Regions from separate parts of the Actinomadura sp. RB99 genome, predicted to be linked through region 1. Evidence: riboswitches for the same ligand, from Rfam matches in the RefSeq annotation. Region 1 holds a riboswitch; each other region holds the start of a gene.

Region 1 (5,574 bases):
CCAGGGCGCCGGCAAGGCCCCGAAGGTGACGGTCCCGAAGGTGGACGCGCCGTCCAAGCTGCAGGTCAAGACGCTCGTCCAGGGCACCGGCCCGGCGCTGGCCAAGGGCGACGACGCGGTCGTCAACTACCAGGGGCAGATCTGGAAGGACGGCAAGGTCTTCGACTCCAGCTGGAAGAACGGCCAGCCGGCGATGTTCCCGATCGGCACCGGCGGCACCGTTCCCGGCTTCGACAAGGGCCTGACCGGCGCGAAGGTCGGCAGCCGGGTGCTGCTGGTCCTGCCGCCGGCCGAGGGCTACGGCAAGAACGGCAACGCGCAGGCCGGGATCAAGGGCACCGACACCCTGGTGTTCGTGGTGGACATCCTCGCCAAGGTGCAGAAGTGAGCGCCCGCGCCGCGTGACGGCGCGCAGGCGGAGACGAGCGGCGGGCGCCCCCGGTGGGGGTCCCCGCCGCTCGCGTTGGCGGGGGCGAGGGTTCCCGGGGGGCGTGCGAGATCCGTCACGACAACCCCGAGGGCGCTTTGACCGTCCTCTTATCGGGAAGCCAAGGATGTGCATTGGGCGGCCCATCGCATGGATCCCCTCAGGTATCGTCGGTAACGCAATAATCACGGGGGGCTTGTGAGCAGCACGGAAAAAGGTCAGGAAGAGGGCGCACCGGGCACTGCGGACGATCTCCGCGAGGACGGTGCGAAGGCCGCTCCGGCGGGCGGATCAGACGATTCCGCGCCGCGCCCGGAGTCGGCGGGCGCGCCCGCCGATGTCGACGGCCAGGCCCGTGACCAGGAACGGGACGGGGCGGCCGGGCGCGCGGCGCAGGCCCCCGCGGCCCGGACGGCGACGCTCACCGTGGACTCCGGAGAAACCACCCCAGACCTGAAAAACTCCCCGAACACCGACATATCTCAGAATCGCGACAAGGAGCCCGCAGAGGGCCCTGTGGAGAGCGCCGGGGAGAGCCCTGCGGAGAGCGCGGCGCCCGCCGCGACCGCGCAATCCCCCGCCGCCGGGCCGGGCGCTCCGGCCACCGAAAAGGGCACGTCCCCCGATAACGACCGCCCCGGGCGGGACGATCCGGACGGCTCCGGAAGCGCTGGTGTGAGCGGCTCCCCGGCCGGAGATACCAAGACCATGTCGGCTGCGTCGTCGAGGCAAGGAGGCCCGCCGGGGCGCGGCCCCGGCGGCGGTTCGGGCGGCGGCGGTGGCGGCAAGGGACCGAAGAAGCCGCGCAGCCGTCGCGTCCGCTACCTGCGGCGCATCCTGTTCACGCTGCTCGGCATCCTCGGGTTCCTCGTCGCGGCGTTCGCGATCGCCTACATCTTCACGCCGGTCCCCTCGCCGCAGCAGCAGGCGCTCGCGCAGGGGCCCGCCTTCTACTACTCCGACGGCAAGACCCTGATCGCCAAGACCGGCATGAACCGGGACGCGGTGAAGTTCGACCAGATCCCGAAGAGCACCCGCGACGCGGTCATCGCGGCCGAGAACCGCAGCTTCTACCAGGACCCGGGCGTGTCGATCCAGGGCACCGCGCGGGCGTTCTGGTCCACCGCGACCGGCGAGCAGCTGCAGGGCGGCTCCACCATCACCCAGCAGATGGTCCGCAACTACTACGGCGGCATCGGCAAGGAGCGCTCGGTCACCCGCAAGCTCAAGGAGATCATGGTCTCCTTGAAGGTGGGCCGGGAGAAGTCCAAGGACTGGATCCTCGAGCAGTACCTCAACACCATCTACTTCGGCCGCGACGCCTACGGTGTGCAGGCCGCCGCGCACGCCTACTACAACAAGGACGTCAAGGACCTCACGCCCGCCGAGTCGGCGTACCTGGCGGCCGCGATCCAGCAGCCGAGCAACTTCGCCGACCCGACCGGCCAGCACCGCGTCTACGCCGAGCAGCGCTGGCACGCCGTGGTGAACAACATGGTCCGGGACGGGGCGCTGTCCCCCGCCGACGCCGCGTCGATGACGTTCCCGGCACCCGGCAAGGAGAAGATCACCGACGTCCTCAAGGGCCAGAAGGGCTACATGGTCAACCTGGCCAAGAAGGAGCTGGAGGAGCGGCGCGGCTACACCGAGGACGAGATCAACCGCAGCGGCCTGAAGATCACCACGACGTTCGACAAGCGGCTGATGGACGCGGCGAAGCAGGCCGTGGAGAACAACGTCCCGGCCGGGACGAGCAAGAAGATCCGGACCGGGCTGGTGTCGGTCGACCCGAACACCGGGCAGGTGCTGGCCTTCTACGGCGGCCGCGACTACCTGACGGAGGCGGCGAGCAGCGCGTTCTACGACACCGCGCAGGCCGGGTCGGGCTTCAAGCCGATCGCGCTGGCCGCCGCGCTGGAGGACGGCAAGAGCCTGTCCGACACCTATGACGGCAGCTCCCCGCAGTACTTCGGCGGCCACTCCATCAAGAACGACAGCGGCGAGAGCTTCGGGAACATCAACCTCGTCACCGCGACCGAGCACTCGGTCAACACCGCCTACGTCAACCTCGGCCAGGACATCGGCAACGACAAGATCGCCGCGATGGCCGAGAAGCTCGGCATCTCGGCGTCGCAGATGACGCCGGACCAGCGCGCCGCGGCGTCGTTCCCGCTCGGCATCGTGTCGCTGCACCCGGTGCAGCAGGCCGGGGTGTACGCGACGTTCGCCGACGAGGGCGTGTACCGGCAGCCGTACGTGGTGAAGTCGGTGACCGACAACGAGGGCCAGGCCCGCAAGTTCTCCGAGAAGGGCGAGCGGGCGTTCGGCACCCAGGTCGCGCGGGACGCCACGTACGCGATGCAGCAGGTCGTCCAGGGCGGCACCGGCACCGGCGCGCAGCTGCCCGACGGCCGCGACGTCGCCGGCAAGACCGGCACCACCGACGAGGGCCGGGCGATCTGGTTCAACGGGTTCGTCCCGCAGATGGCGACGAGCGTGGCGATGTTCCGCGAGGACAACAAGGCGCTGAACATCCCCGGGTACGGCTCCTACGGCGGGCAGCTGCCCACCCAGATCTGGCGCTCGTACATGACCGACGCGGTCGACATCAAGGGCTACGACCCGAAGACGTTCGGGTCGCCGTCGGAGACGCCGGGCAGCGGCTGGGGCGTCCCGTCGCCGGGCGGCGGCGCGCCGAGCACCGAGGGGCCGCGCACCGACGGCCCGACGCACCGTCCCTCCGGCGGGACGGGCGGGCCGCGCCAGCCGAAGCCGCCGACGGACCTGCCGACCATCATCCCGACGCTGCCCGGCGGCGGTGACGGCGGCGGGAACGGCGGTGGAGGCACCGACGGCGGCGGCAACGGCGGCGGCACCGACGGCGGTGGAGGGAACGACGGCGGCGGCGGTACCGGCGACGGCACCGGCGGCCAGATGTTCAACTGAGCGCGAGGGGCCCGGCGGTCGCACCGCCGGGCCTCTGCGCGTCCGCCCCACCCCGTGCCGCTAGGCGCATGCCTTTCCGATACGGGCCGGTGTGTCGTTCATCACGGCGCTGAGCTGCGAGGCGTCCCCGGTGCCGACGGTCGTGGCCGCCGCGCGCAGCCGCTGCGACTCGGCCCGCAGCGCCTTCTTCAGCGCCCCGTCGTCGGCCTCCTTCGCCAGCGCGTCGAGGCGGGTCGCGAGCCGCTGCGTCGCCTGGCCCCACTGCGCGGGCTCCGCCGCCGGCACGCTCCTGACCTGGGTGATGTACTGCTGGAACGCCTTCTTGGTGTCGCTGCAGACCTGGCCGGAGTTGCCCCCCAGCGCCCCGCACGCGCCCAGCAGGCCGGACACGCCGAGCATCACCACGCCCCCGGCAAGCGCCCGAACCACCCGGTACCGCATCGCACCCTCCCCCTTGATCTGCCACAGGCTCCGCATATACTTCCGCACTAGGTCATGAGCGCCAGCGCCAAGCCCCGGCTCGCTGGCCGGCAACCCTTCGTCCGCGATGGGGTGCCCCGGGTGAGGACCTGGCCGGACGCGGCACCGCGTTCCGGCAAGCGCGGATCCCGCAGGCACGGCCCCGGGGTCCCTGACCCCGGAAGGAACCGGCATGCCCGCCACGCTCGCCTCCGCACCGTCCCTCGCCCCGCTCACGCCTGCTGAGACGCCGGGCACCGCACGGGAAGTTCGCGCCTTCCCGCGCGTCGTCGGCGCGGACGCGCCCGTCCCGCTGAACGACGGCCGCCACGTCCCCTACGCCAACCTCGACTACGCCGCCAGCGCGCCTTGTCTGGAGGCGGTGCACGAGGCCGTCACCCGTGCGCTGCCCTACTACAGCAGCGTGCATCGCGGCGCCGGCTACGCCTCGCAGGTCACGACGGAGGCGTACGAGAGCGCGCGCGAGACCGTCCGCGAGTTCCTCGGCGCGTGGCGCCGCGCCGCCGTCGTGTTCACCCGCAACACCACCGACGCGATGAACCTGCTCGCGCACGCCGTCCCGTCCGGGACGAGCGTCGTCGTGTTCGACTCCGAGCACCACGCGTCGCTGCTCCCGTGGAAGCGGCCCGTGCGGCTCCCCGTCCCCGCCACGCCCGCCGAGGCGATCGGCGCCGCCGACCGCGCGCTCGCCGCGACCCCGGTCGGCGCGCGGCTGCTCGTCGTCACCGCCGCGTCCAACGTCACCGGCGAGCTGTGGCCGATCCGCGAGCTGGCGCAGGTCGCCCGCCGGCACGGCGCCCGCATCGCGGTGGACGCCGCGCAGCTCGTCCCGCACCGCCCGCTCGACATGACCGCGCTCGGCCTGGACTACGTCGCGTTCTCCGGCCACAAGCTGTACGCACCGTTCGGCGCGGGCGTGCTCGCCGGGCGCGCCGACTGGCTGCGCGCAGCCGACCCGTACCTCAAGGGCGGCGGCGCCAGCGCGTCCGTCGCCGGCGCGGTCCGGTGGGCGCCGGCGGCGGAGCAGCGGCACGAGGCCGGCACCCCCAACGTCCTCGGCGTCATCGCGCTCGCCGCCGCCTGCGAGGCCCTCACCGCCGCCGGCTGGGACGCGCTCGCCGCCCGCGAGGAGCGGCTCCTCGCCCGGCTGCGCGCCGGGCTCGCCGCGCTCCCCCACGTCCGCGAGCTCACCCTGTGGGGCGACCGGTCGCCGCGCGTGGGAATCGTGTCTTTCACCGTGACCGGCTGGAACGCGCGCGACGTGGCGCTTACGCTGTCCGGTGAGCACGGCATCGGCGTGCGGGACGGCAAGTTCTGCGCGCACCCGCTCGTCCGGCACCTGCTGGGCGGGGACGACTCCGCCGGCTGCGGCGGCGAGGGGGCGGCCGTCCGCGCGAGCATCGGGATCGGGACCACCGAGGAGCACATCGACCGGCTGTGCACCGCGCTGGCGCGACTGGCACCGCGCTGACCTGCGGACTCGCCGGCGAGCACAGACGTTTATGGCCTTTGGTCCTGTTCGCCCCTGTAGCGTAGGCAGTCGCGCTACTTCCCGCCGGATCTCCCACCGGGACCCGGCGGGTCGGGGATGAGCACGGACGAAACAGGGGGTGGCGGCGGTGGCCGACGCGTGGCGACCCACGTCGGACTTGGAACGCCGACTGGAGGAGAGCGTACGGGCCGGAGACCAGGAGGGCTACTTCCGCATCCTCGCGGGCAGC
Region 2 (5,574 bases), on a different contig from region 1:
CCCAGGAGGTGTCCGGCGCGAGCACAGGTTTCATGAGTACGCAGTACAGGAGTCCTGCCAGGAAGAAGACGCCGCGCAGGGCGAAGCGGCGTCTCGCGGATCCGATCGGGCCCACGCGCCGGCGGGCGGCGCGAATCTCCTCGGCAGCCTTTCGCGGCTGGAATGAGATCGGGAAGCCCGCGACTTGCAGCGCGGAGAGAACAGCGTGGCCTTCGGCGGTCCAGAAGATCAGTACCTGGCCGTCGCGGGCTTCGATGCCGATCCCTTTTGCGAGCGGAGATCTCACGCAGGGATAGACCGCGGCGACATCGGCCGGGGTCAGGAAGAACCGTTTGCGGACGACGGTCAGGACGAGCCCGGAATGGCTCAGCCTCAGCGAGGCAAATGGCGAAGTGGCGTTCATCCGCCCGAGCGTCATGGACGGGACGTCGGCCCCGCCGCGCCAGGTCATGGACGGAACGTCTGGCCCGCTCCGCCACGTCATCGACTGCTCCATGAAACCTCACCTGCGTCATGGATCACTGGAGCCGGGCAGTGGTCCGGGGTACCGAGAACCGGACCTTGATCGTATCTCTCGGCGCCGGGCGCGGACAGTCCCGGATCACGCGGGTCAGAGGGGGCGGACGGCGTCGGTCTGGGGGCCGCGGTCGCTGTGGGTGATCTCGAACTCGACGCGCCGGCCCTGTTCGAGGGTGCGGTAGCCGTCCATCCGGATCGCCGAATGGTGGACGAAGACGTCGCGGCCTCCGCGGCGCCGCGCCGCGGGCGGGGTCGACCCGGCATGATCGGAGTCGACCCCGCCCGGCGGCCGCGACGGCGCTCGGGGACGGCGGCCGGATGGCCGGTGGCGGTCAGCCGCCCGCGACCGCGGGGATGATCGAGATCTGGCTGCCCGCGGGGGTCGCGGTGTCGAGGCCGTCGGCGAACCGGACGTCCTCGTCGCCGACGTAGACGTTGACGAACCGGCGGATCTTGCCGGCGTCGTCCAGGATGCGGGCCGCGATGCCGGTGTAGCTGGCCTCCAGGTCGGCGACCACGGCGCGCAGGGTCGCGCCCTCCGCCTTCACTTCCGCCTCGCCGCCGGTGTAGGTCCGCAGGATCGTCGGGATGCGGACGGACACGCTGCTCATGTGCTGGCTCCTTCTCGTTCTCAGGCGAGGCCGGCGGCGCGGAACGCCTCCAGCGTCGGGGCGATGTTGGCGCTGGGCTTGGCGACGGGCGCGACGGCGTCCAACGTCTTGAGCCCGTCCCCGGAGTTGATGATCACGGTCTCGGCGGCCGGGTCGAGGGTGCCGGCGTCGACGAGCTTGCGCAGGCAGCCGACGGTGACGCCGCCGGCGGTCTCGCCGAAGATGCCCTCGGTGCGGGCGAGCAGCCGGATGCCCTCGACGACCTGCTCGTCGGTGACGTCCTCGACGGCGCCGCCGGTGCGGCGCGCCACGTCCAGCACGTAGGGGCCGTCGGCGGGGTTGCCGATGGCCAGCGACTTGGCGATGGTGTCGGGCTTGACCGGGCGGACGACGTCGTGGCCCGCCTTGAACGCGGCGGACACCGGGTCGCAGCCGGCGGCCTGGGCGCCGAACACGCGGTACGGCTTGTCCTCGACCAGGCCCAGCTTGATCAGCTCCTGGAACGCCTTGTCGATCTTGGTGAGCTGGGAGCCGGACGCGACCGGCACCACGATCTGGTCGGGCAGCCGCCAGCCGAGCTGCTCGGCGATCTCGTAGCCGAGCGTCTTGGAGCCCTCGGCGTAGTACGGGCGGACGTTGACGTTGACGAACGCCCAGTCGTCCTGCTCCCCGGCGATCTCGGACGCGAGCCGGTTCACGTCGTCGTAGTTGCCGTCGACGGTGACGAACGTCCCGCCGTACACGGCCGTCGTAATGATCTTCTGGGACTCGAGGTTCGACGGGACGAACACGGCGCTGCGGATCCCGGCGCGGGCCGCGGCGGCGGCGACCGCGTTGGCGAGGTTGCCGGTGGACGGGCACGCCAGCACCTTGAAGCCGAGCTCGCGGGCGGCGGCGAGCGCCACCGCGACGACGCGGTCCTTGAAGGAGTGGGTCGGGTTGCCGCTGTCGTCCTTCACCCACAGGCGCTGCAGGCCGATGCTCTCGGCGAGGTTGTCGGCGCGGACGAGCCGGGTCAGGCCGGGCTCGGTGTTCGGGGTGTCGGCGACGGTCGACGGGACGGGCAGCAGCCCGCGGTAGCGCCAGATGTTGCGCGGGCCGGACTCGATGTCGGCCCGGGTGATCCCGCCGAAGTCGTAGGCGATCTCCAGCGGGCCGAAACACTCCTCGCACGCGTAGAAGGGGCCGAGATCGCGCTTCGAGCCGCATTCGCGGCAGACGAGGGCGGTAGCGGGTCCGAGGTCAGTGGCAGGCGTGAGTGCCATGAGGGCGAGGCCTTTCTCCCCATCTTCCCTGCGCCACCTTGGTCGCAGGCCGGAGTTGGCACCATCTCCCGGCCGGCCTCGCAGGATCGCGAGTGCGCCTCAGCCGGGTGGTTGCCGGGGCTTCACAGGGCCGGTCCCTCCACCCCTCTGGATGAGCGGTATTCAGTTATCGAGCGCTTTGAGCTCGTATGCGAACTTTACATGACGTGACCGGAGGGCGGACAGGTGGGTCCGCCCAGTGAGACGTTACCCCGGGGGTGGTCTTGATCACGCGGGCTCGTCGGCGACGGGCCGGGCGGGCGCGCGCTGGGTGGGGTCGAGGAAGACGTGCCGGACGATCGGGACGCGCTCCTTCAGCCGGCGGTCGATCTCGCCGGCGACGTCCTCGGCCTGGTCGGCGCTGATGGCGTCGGAGAAGTTGACCCGGGCGGCGACGAGCAGCTCGTCCGGGCCGAAGTGCATGGTGAGCAGCTCGTCGACGCCGGTGACGCCGGGCGCCGCGGCGATCTCGGCGCGGATCTCGCGCTGCGCGGCGGGGTCGGCGGCCTGGCCGATGATCAGGCCCATGCTGTCGCGGCCGAGCACGAACGCGACGGCGACGAGCAGCAGGCCGATCAGGACGGACGCGAGGCCGTCCCAGAACTCCGAGCCGGTGAGCTGCCGCAGGACGAGCCCGGCGGCGGCGAACGCGAGGCCGATCATGGCGGCGGTGTCCTCGAACAGCGCGGCCTTGAAGGTGACGTCGGGCGACCGGCGGACGTGGTCGACGATGTCGCGGCCGTTCTCGCGGGTCTCGCGGCGCGCCTGCGTGAACGCGCGGACCCAGGACGTCCCCTCCAGCACCGCGCCGAGGGCGAGGACGCCGTAGGCGAGCCACACGTCGCCTTCGGAGCCGCCGTGGCCGCTCATCGTGAGGACGCCCTCGAAGATGGAGAAGCCGCCGCCGGCGACGAAGATGCCGAACGCGGCGAGCAGCGACCAGAAGTAGCGCTCGTTGCCGTAGCCGAACGGGTGGCGGCGGTCGGGTGGGCGGGCGCTGCGCCGCAGCGAGGTGAACAGGAACCCCTGGTTGAGGGTGTCGGCTACGGAGTGCGCGCCTTCGGCGAGCATCGCGCTCGATCCGGCGAGCATCCCGGCGATCAGCTTGGCGATGGCGAGGATGAGGTTCGCCGCCCCTGCGACGAGGACGGTCTTGGTCGTCTCGGCCCGACTCATTCCGTCCGGGTACCCGGGGCAAATCCCCCTAACCGCAGTGCTTTCGGTACAGATGCCTGCCTGTCGAACGGCCCCGAAGTGTTCCCCCCGGGCCACTTTGAAGCACCCCCGTCACAACTGAGACCCTTCCCGTATGAGCCAAGTGGTGGTGGCGTCGAACCGCGGGCCCGTGTCGTTCTCGCTGTCCGACGACGGCGCGCTGGAGATGCGGCGGGGAGGCGGCGGGCTCGTGTCCGGCCTCGCCGGCGTCGCGTCCGGGCAGGACGTGCTGTGGGTGTGCGCGAGCCTCGGTGAGGCGGACCGGACGGCGGCGCGGCGCGCTCCGGACGGGCGGATCGACCTCGCGGGGCACGACACGGGCGGCGCGGCCGTCCGGATGCTCGACATCCCGGCGGCGACGTTCCACCGGGCGTACAACGCGGTCGCGAACTCGACGCTGTGGTTCGTCCACCACCTGCTGTACGACACCCCGCGCAGCCCGCACTTCGATGCGCGCGCGCGGCGCGACTGGCAGTCCTACGAGGCGTACAACGCGGCGTTCGCCGACGCGCTGGCGCGGGACGCGGCGCCGGGCGCGAAGGCGGCGATCCAGGACTACCACCTGTCGCTGGCGCCGCGGATGCTGCGGGACCGGCGTCCCGACCTGAGGATCGTGCATTTCTCGCACACGCCGTGGGCTCCGCCGGAGTACTTCCGGCTGCTGCCGGACGACATCGGCGCGCAGGTCCTCCAGGGCATCCTCGGCGCGGACCACGCCGGGTTCCTCACCGAGCGCTGGGCCTCGGCGTTCCTCGACTGCTGCGAGGTGGTGCTCGGCGCGCGCGTCGACCGCGCCGCCCGCACCGTCACCTGCGCGGGGCACACGACGCGCGTGGGCGTCCACGGTCTCGGCGTGGACGGAGCGGCGCTGCGGGAGCGGGCGGCCCAGCAGGACGTGGCGGAGCGGGCGCGCGCGCTGCGCGAGCAGGTGGGCGACCGGCAGCTCATCGTCCGGGTCGACCGGACCGAGCTGTCGAAGAACATCGTGCGGGGGCTGGCCGCGTACCGGGAGATGCTCACCAACCATCCGGAGTGGCGCGGGCGCGTGGTGCACCTCGCGTTCGCCTACCCGTCGCGTTACGACCTGCCCGAGTACCGGGAGTACACGGCGGCCGTGCAGCGGATGGCGAAGCAGATCACCGAGGAGTTCGGCACCGCGACGTGGGAGCCGCTGATCCTTCAGGTCAACGACGACTACCCGAGGTCGCTCGCCGCGTACGGGCTCGCGGACGTGCTGCTGGTGAACCCGATCCGGGACGGGATGAACCTCGTCGCGAAGGAGGGGCCCATCCTGTCCGAGCGGGGCTGCGCGCTGGTGCTGTCGCGCGAGGCGGGCGCCGCGGCGGAGCTGTCGGAGGACGCGCTCGTGGTGAACCCGTTCGACGTGTCCCAGACCGCGGAGGCGCTGCACCAGGGCTTGCTGATGCCCCGCGACCAGCGGGCCGAGCGCTGCGCCCGGCTCGTGTCCGCGGCGACCGCGCTCCCGCCCCAGCGCTGGTTCGCCGACCAGCTCGCGGCCCTCGACTGACCCGTTCGCGGCCCTCGAACGACCGTCGCGGCCTTCGGCTGACCGTTCGTGGCCTTGGGCTGAACGGCGTCCGCGGCGGAACGCGCGTCCGCGCCCGGCGGAGAACTTGAGGGACGCCCTTCGAGGACGCTAGTTCGGGAGCTTCTCCTGCGGTGCCTCCACCGGGAGCTCGACGGGGGCCAGGCGGCAGTCGACGGGGCTCGGTTCGTGGCGGCGCTGCCAGCGTTCGCGGAGTTCGGCCTTGCTGTGCGCCATGCGGCGGTGGGCCGCCGTGCGCGCGAAGCGGGCGAGCCGGGCGGCGGGCGGCTTGGGCAGGCCGCTGGGCTCGTAGCCGTACTCGGCGAGCCGCTCGCCGAACGCGGCCTCGGCGAGGCTGATCTCCCAGGCGTCCAGCCGC
Region 3 (5,574 bases), on a different contig from region 1:
AGCAGGGACGCCCACCCGGAAAGCGCGACGGCCAGCACCGCCCCGTCCGGATCCTTAGAGTCCCGCACTGCCACCCGCCGCTCCCCCGCCGCCACCTCGACGCACTGTCCACTGCCGCTGCTGCGGCTGCTCTTCCGCCAGGCAGGAGCGGCCTCGACACACTCTGAGCCTTGACTCCCGCTGTAGCTGCTCTTACGCCACGCAGAGGCGACCTCGACGCACGACGAACCTTCGCTCCCACTGCGCCTGCTCTTGCGCCACGAAGAGAAGACGAACTCCTGACTGGTCATGACTCTGACACTATCCGCTCGATGAACTCTCGGGATGCAGACGGGGACAAGGCTCTTGCTCTTTGGTGATCGAAGACGACATCGTAACGACGTATCTCGACCGGATCTTCCAAATACCAGCCTGTCGTCAGATTCTCAACCAGCACTACCGAGAGCTCGCTCGTCACCAAGGTAGTGAAAGAACCGTTGAGCCCAGGGTGGCCACCTACCTCAAACGGGAGAACCTGGAAGGTCACGTTCGGCAACAGAGACAACTCCACAAGCCTCCTGAGCTGGGCTTTCATCACCCGAGACCCACCGAACTGCTGCCTCAACACAGCCTCACTTGCTATCACCCACAGATGGGGCGGCTTCGGTCCGAACAGCACCTGCTGGCGGCGCATGCGCACCTCCACGAGACCATCCACGGCGGGAGGCGTGCCCAGCGAGATTCCAGACCCAATGACCTCCCGAGCGTATTCCTCAGTCTGCATAAGGCCAGGGACAAGGTGGAGTTCATGGCTCTTTATCGATGAAGCTTCAGCCTCCAACGAGATGTAGTCGAGTGCCGCGGGAGCCAGTTTGCCTTCATGACGGAGCCACCAGCCCTTCTTGCCGGAGTCTCGGGCGAGATCGAAGAGGTACTGGCGCTCGTCAGGGTCACTGATCTCGTAGCGGTCGAGCATGTGCTCCAGGGCGGGGCGGCGGATGCCGCGTTTGCCGGTTTCGAGCTTGCTCAGCGAGGACGGGGTGCGGTTGAGCAGGCGGGCGGCCTTCTGGAGGGTGAGCCCTCGCTCCTCACGGATGGCGCGAAGGCGCTGGCCGAGCTTGCGGCTTCGCATGGTCGGGCGCTGCGCGTTCTCCATGGAGTAATCATGCCTTGACTTTGCGTGATGCTGAAGGTTTCCAACGAAGGCGGCAACAGTGCCTCGGTCAAAAGTGACTGAGTCACTGTTGCCCGAGGACCTGCGGACGAGGACGGCGAACGCATCGTTCGGCCGCGGACGTCCGGCTCATTCTTTTCGGCGACAGCGATGCGAAGGGAGTGGGCGATGACTGCGCCGACCATGAGGTTCGACGCGCTCCTGTTGCCGGGGATGGACCGGGCGGTGGGGCACGCGCGGCGCTGGCTGCGCGACGTGCTGGGCCTGGAGCATCCATACCTGGACGACGCGGCGCTCTGCATGAGCGAGCTGCTGACGAACGCGCTGCGCTACACCGAGTCGGGACGGGACGGCCAGATCCGCGTGGAGGTGACCTACTCGGCGCGGACCGTCCGGATGGAGGTGATCGACGACGGGCGGGCGGCGACCGTCCCGCACGTCGCCGAGGCGGCCGAGCTGGACGTCACCGGCCGCGGCCTGCTGATCGTCGCGTCCCTCGCGAAAGCGTGGGGCATGGAACCGCGCGCCGAGGGCCACGCCGTCTGGTTCGAGCTCCAGTAGCCGCGGATCACGGCGTCGCCGGCGTGGCGTCGGTCAGCGGCTTCGGCGGATAGGCGTGGAGCACGAGGGACGTGGTGACGGGGCCGTACCGGGCCAGCGCGTCGACGACTTCTTCGAGCCGTCCCGCCTGCGGGCAGTGGACGTCGAAGATGAGGCAGTCTTCCCCGGTGACCCTGAGGACGGAGGTGATCTCGGACGTCCGGGAGGCGAAGTCCAGGGCGGGTGAGAGCCGGGCGTGCGTGGTGCGCAACCGGACGACCGCATGGATGTTCAGCCCGAGGGCTTCCGGGTCGACCAGGGCCCGGTAGCCGGTGATGACGCCGCTCTTCTCCAGCCGCTGGATGCGGGCGCTCGCCGCAGGCTGCGAGAGCCCGACGCGGCGTCCCACCTCCGCGCCGGTCAGCCGGCCGTCGGCCTGGAGCAGGGCGAGGATGTCACGGTCTATCCGGTCGAGTGATTCCATTGTCGTCCGCACCATTTTCTTTGAGATCACTTGCAACACGGCCGCCGCCCCGATGCATCCACCAGAATCCGCGTCGAGCGCCCTCATGATCGCAAGGGGCGACGAGTGAAACGGTGGTGGGCAGTGACCGCGTACATCATCATCCCGGGCATCGACGGCTCGGACGGCCGGCACTGGCAGACCTTGTGGGAGCGGGAGTGGGGCGCCTCGGCGGTGAGGATCTCCCCCGCCTCATGGTCCGCCCCCGAACTGGACGACTGGGTCGGCGCTGTGCAGAAGGCGTACGACAACGCCTCGCGGCAGGACGGCCAGGTCGTGCTGATAGCCCACAGCCTGGGCTGCTGGGCGGCGTCCGCCTGGCTGCTCAAGAATCCCTCAAGCCCGGTGGGCGGCGCGTTCCTGGTCGCGCCGCCCGACCCAGCGGGCCCGGCGTTCCCACGCCAGGCGGCCTCGACGTTCACCGACGTGTCAGCGCAGCCGTTGCCATGCCCGGCCCTGGTGGTGGCCAGCGTCGACGACCCGTACTGCACTCCCGAGACGGCCGCCGCATTCGCGGCGCGCTGGGAGGCACGATTTCATCTGGTGGACGCATGCGGACACATCAACTCCGCCAGCGACCTGGGCTCCTGGCAGCACGGCCGCGAACTCCTGAACTCGCTGACCCCGCACTGATCGCCCACCACAGGTGGCGGTGCTGTCAGGGCTGGACGGCCTCTGCCAGGCGGTTCGCCATCGTCGTCTCCACGGACGGCCACTCGGCGGCGATCACGGAGAACACGGCGGTGTCGCGCAACTCGCCTTCCTCACCGGCGACCCACGACTCCGAGTAACTGCGCAGGACGCCCTCGAAATGCGCGCCGAGCCGCTCGATCGCCCGCCGCGACCGCTCGTTCCGCGCATCCGTCTTCAGCTCCACGCGGGCCACGCCCAGCGTCTCGAACGCGTAGCCGAACAGGAGCTTCTTCGCCTCGACGTTCATGCCGGTGCCCTGCGCGGACGCCGCCAGCCACGTCCACCCGATCTCGACCGCGCGCAACCGGTCCCGGCCGGGCCATGGCTGCGGATGCAACAGCGCGGTATGCCCGACCGCCCTCCCATCCGCCACTCTGACCTGTGCGAACGCCATGAGTTCAGGACGGTCGAGCTTGTCGGAGACGTACGCCTCCATGCCGGCCGCGGAGGGCACCGGTGTGAAGCCGTACGACGACCTGTTCTCCTCGGCGGCCTCCGCGAGCTCGGACACATGCCGCATCGACAGCGGCTCCAGCCGTACCACCGTCCCGTCCAGCACCGGCACGCGCCCGGGAAACCCGTTCGCCGTCACCTCGCGACGGTCCCCGCCAGCCGGTTCGTCATGGCCGTCTTCACCGACGGCCACTCCGACTCGACCACCGAGAACATCGCCGAGTCGCGCAGCGTGCCCTCCTCGCCCGGCGCCCACGACGGCGACCAGCTCCGCAGGACGCCCTCGAAGTGCACGCCGAGCCGCTCGATCGCCCGCCGCGACCGCTCGTTCCGCGCATCCGTCTTGAGATCGACGCGCGCCACGCCCAGCGTCTCGAAGGCGTAGGTGAACAGCAGCTTCTTCGCCTCGACGTTGATGGCGGTGCCCTGCGCGGACGCGGCCAGCCACGTCCAGCCGACCTCGATCGCGCACAGCCGGTCCGTGCCGGGCCACGTCCGCGGATCCCAGAGGCCGGTGTGCCCGACCGCCTTCCCGTCCGCGACCCTGACCTGCGCGAACGGCGTCAGCCCGGGCCGCGCGAGCTGCCCGGCGACATAGGACTCCATGTCCGCCGCCCCAGGCACGAGCGTGAACCCGTACGACGACCGGTTCTCCTCGGCGGCCTCCGCCAGCTGCGGCACATGCTCCAACGACAGCGGCTCCAGCCGGACGAGCGTCCCGGCCAGCACAGGAACATCAAGGCGTACGCCCATGAGCTTCTCCTCATCGCTCCTGGCATTGGCACCTTGCCGCGAAGGCAGGTTGCCGGACCGTCCCAGGGCCAGGTCCCTCAGGTCCTCTAGATGATCACAACCCCCGCATCCTGCCCGCCCCACCCACCCCCCGTCAACACGCTTCCGAGCGCACCGCCGGTCTGATCCCACAGCACGGCGGAGGGCCTCCAAGGACCCGCAGATCTATAGCGAGGGTGAGCACCCGAACTCTCTCAGTTCGGGCCGATCTGCGATCTCAGCAGGCGCCCGCTTTCCTCCTTCATGCGACTTATGTCACCCCCTTCTCACCACCTGAACAGCGTCCGGAACTTGACCTTCCAGAGCTTGCATATTACTTCGCGGTGAGTATTATGAAACCCCTTCCAGGGGAAATGCTCCTTGGAAACTTCACCGCTCCAACGCATCATGTTCCGGCCGCACCACTGGAGCGGCAAAAGGCACCTTGCGTCCGGTGCTGTGAGATTCTCACCTATCAACGAACCTAGAAAGATCACGTTACGTGTCCGCTACAACGGAATCTCATTGGCGCAAGAGTTCTCGCTGCGTCGCCGACTCGAACTGCGTCGAAGTGGCGCGCATCGCAGCAGGAAAGCTCGGTGTACGTGACACCAAGACCGGCCCCGACGGCCCGGTTCTCACCCTTGCATCAGAGGTGTTCACGACCTTCCTCGCCAAAGCCAAGGCGGGCGACCTCGACCTGCAGTGACGGCGCCACCGCGGCCTCCTCCCGGGCACCCTGGCGGAGGCCGCGCATCTTCATTCGGACCACTTCTCCTGCGCCGTGCGCGCGATGTACCGAACCGAGTCGTCGGGGTCCATCGAGGAAGCCCTCAAGGCTTTCCAGGCTCTCCGGTACCTCTCGGTTATCTCGTCATCCTGAAGGTCCATTTGCATCGTGAAGCTGTCAATGTAGGCCACGTCGGGAAATTGAACATCGTATGCCGGCGCGAACCGCAGCAGCGTGAACGCCTCTCCGATTATAGGTTCACGATGCGCCTGCAGACGCTGCACAAAGATGTGAACGTTGGGAAGCTCCGCCACTTCGAGCAGCCATTCCAATTGGCGCCGCATGATCCCTTCGTCACCGACCAGGCGCAGCAGGACCGACTCGTCGACGACAGCGGAGTAGGAAAGCGGATCCGGCCTTTTGAGCAGCTCTTGCCGCCGCATTCGCGCGTCCACGTTGCGGGCTACCTTCCCCGTTGACATCTGCGTTACGAGACGGCTGGTCTCGATGACGCTGCGCGCATACTCTCTGGTCTGCAGCAGGGCGGGCACTGTATGGGTGCTGTAGAGATGCGCCGCGGTCGCCTCGTCCTCCAACGCAACGTAGGCGGCGAACCGCTCGGGCAACGTATGGCGGTAGGCGTCCCACCAGCCTCGCTTCGTCGCACTGGTCGCGAGCGCAACGATCTCTTCCCTGTGCCCCTCTTCGACC

The links. Region 1 has a riboswitch for S-adenosylmethionine ahead of amrb99_RS40475 (aminotransferase class V-fold PLP-dependent enzyme). Riboswitches for the same ligand answer to the same signal wherever they lie in the genome.
Region 2: linked by a shared signal. The riboswitch ahead of thrC (threonine synthase) and the one ahead of amrb99_RS40475 (aminotransferase class V-fold PLP-dependent enzyme) in region 1 are both predicted to bind S-adenosylmethionine.
Region 3: linked by a shared signal. The riboswitch ahead of amrb99_RS21495 (GNAT family protein) and the one ahead of amrb99_RS40475 (aminotransferase class V-fold PLP-dependent enzyme) in region 1 are both predicted to bind S-adenosylmethionine.

The regions. Positions count from the first base shown of each region.
Region 1 is NZ_JABMCA010000074.1:22,453-28,026, reverse strand. It holds gene amrb99_RS40490 (FKBP-type peptidyl-prolyl cis-trans isomerase) at 1-388, shown strand, start outside; gene amrb99_RS40485 (transglycosylase domain-containing protein) at 1,136-3,373, shown strand; gene amrb99_RS40480 (hypothetical protein) at 3,434-3,814, opposite strand; SAM riboswitch class IV at 3,865-3,981, shown strand; gene amrb99_RS40475 (aminotransferase class V-fold PLP-dependent enzyme) at 4,026-5,324, shown strand; gene amrb99_RS40470 (SseB family protein) at 5,503-5,574, shown strand, end outside.
Region 2 is NZ_JABMCA010000032.1:4,589-10,162, forward strand. It holds gene amrb99_RS26095 (hypothetical protein) at 1-496, opposite strand, end outside; partial or broken gene amrb99_RS26100 (cold shock domain-containing protein) at 611-748, opposite strand; gene amrb99_RS26105 (MoaD/ThiS family protein) at 852-1,130, opposite strand; gene thrC (threonine synthase) at 1,151-2,395, opposite strand; SAM riboswitch class I at 2,412-2,553, opposite strand; gene amrb99_RS26115 (cation diffusion facilitator family transporter) at 2,663-3,610, opposite strand; gene amrb99_RS26120 (trehalose-6-phosphate synthase) at 3,744-5,177, shown strand; gene amrb99_RS26125 (sulfotransferase) at 5,307-5,574, opposite strand, start outside.
Region 3 is NZ_JABMCA010000023.1:49,958-55,531, reverse strand. It holds gene amrb99_RS21525 (DUF397 domain-containing protein) at 1-290, opposite strand, end outside; gene amrb99_RS21520 (helix-turn-helix transcriptional regulator) at 287-1,135, opposite strand; gene amrb99_RS21515 (ATP-binding protein) at 1,322-1,714, shown strand; gene amrb99_RS21510 (Lrp/AsnC family transcriptional regulator) at 1,722-2,177, opposite strand; gene amrb99_RS21505 (alpha/beta hydrolase) at 2,301-2,849, shown strand; gene amrb99_RS21500 (GNAT family protein) at 2,875-3,501, opposite strand; gene amrb99_RS21495 (GNAT family protein) at 3,498-4,115, opposite strand; SAM riboswitch class I at 4,123-4,212, opposite strand; gene amrb99_RS21490 (DUF397 domain-containing protein) at 4,636-4,842, shown strand; gene amrb99_RS21485 (helix-turn-helix transcriptional regulator) at 4,893-5,574, opposite strand, start outside.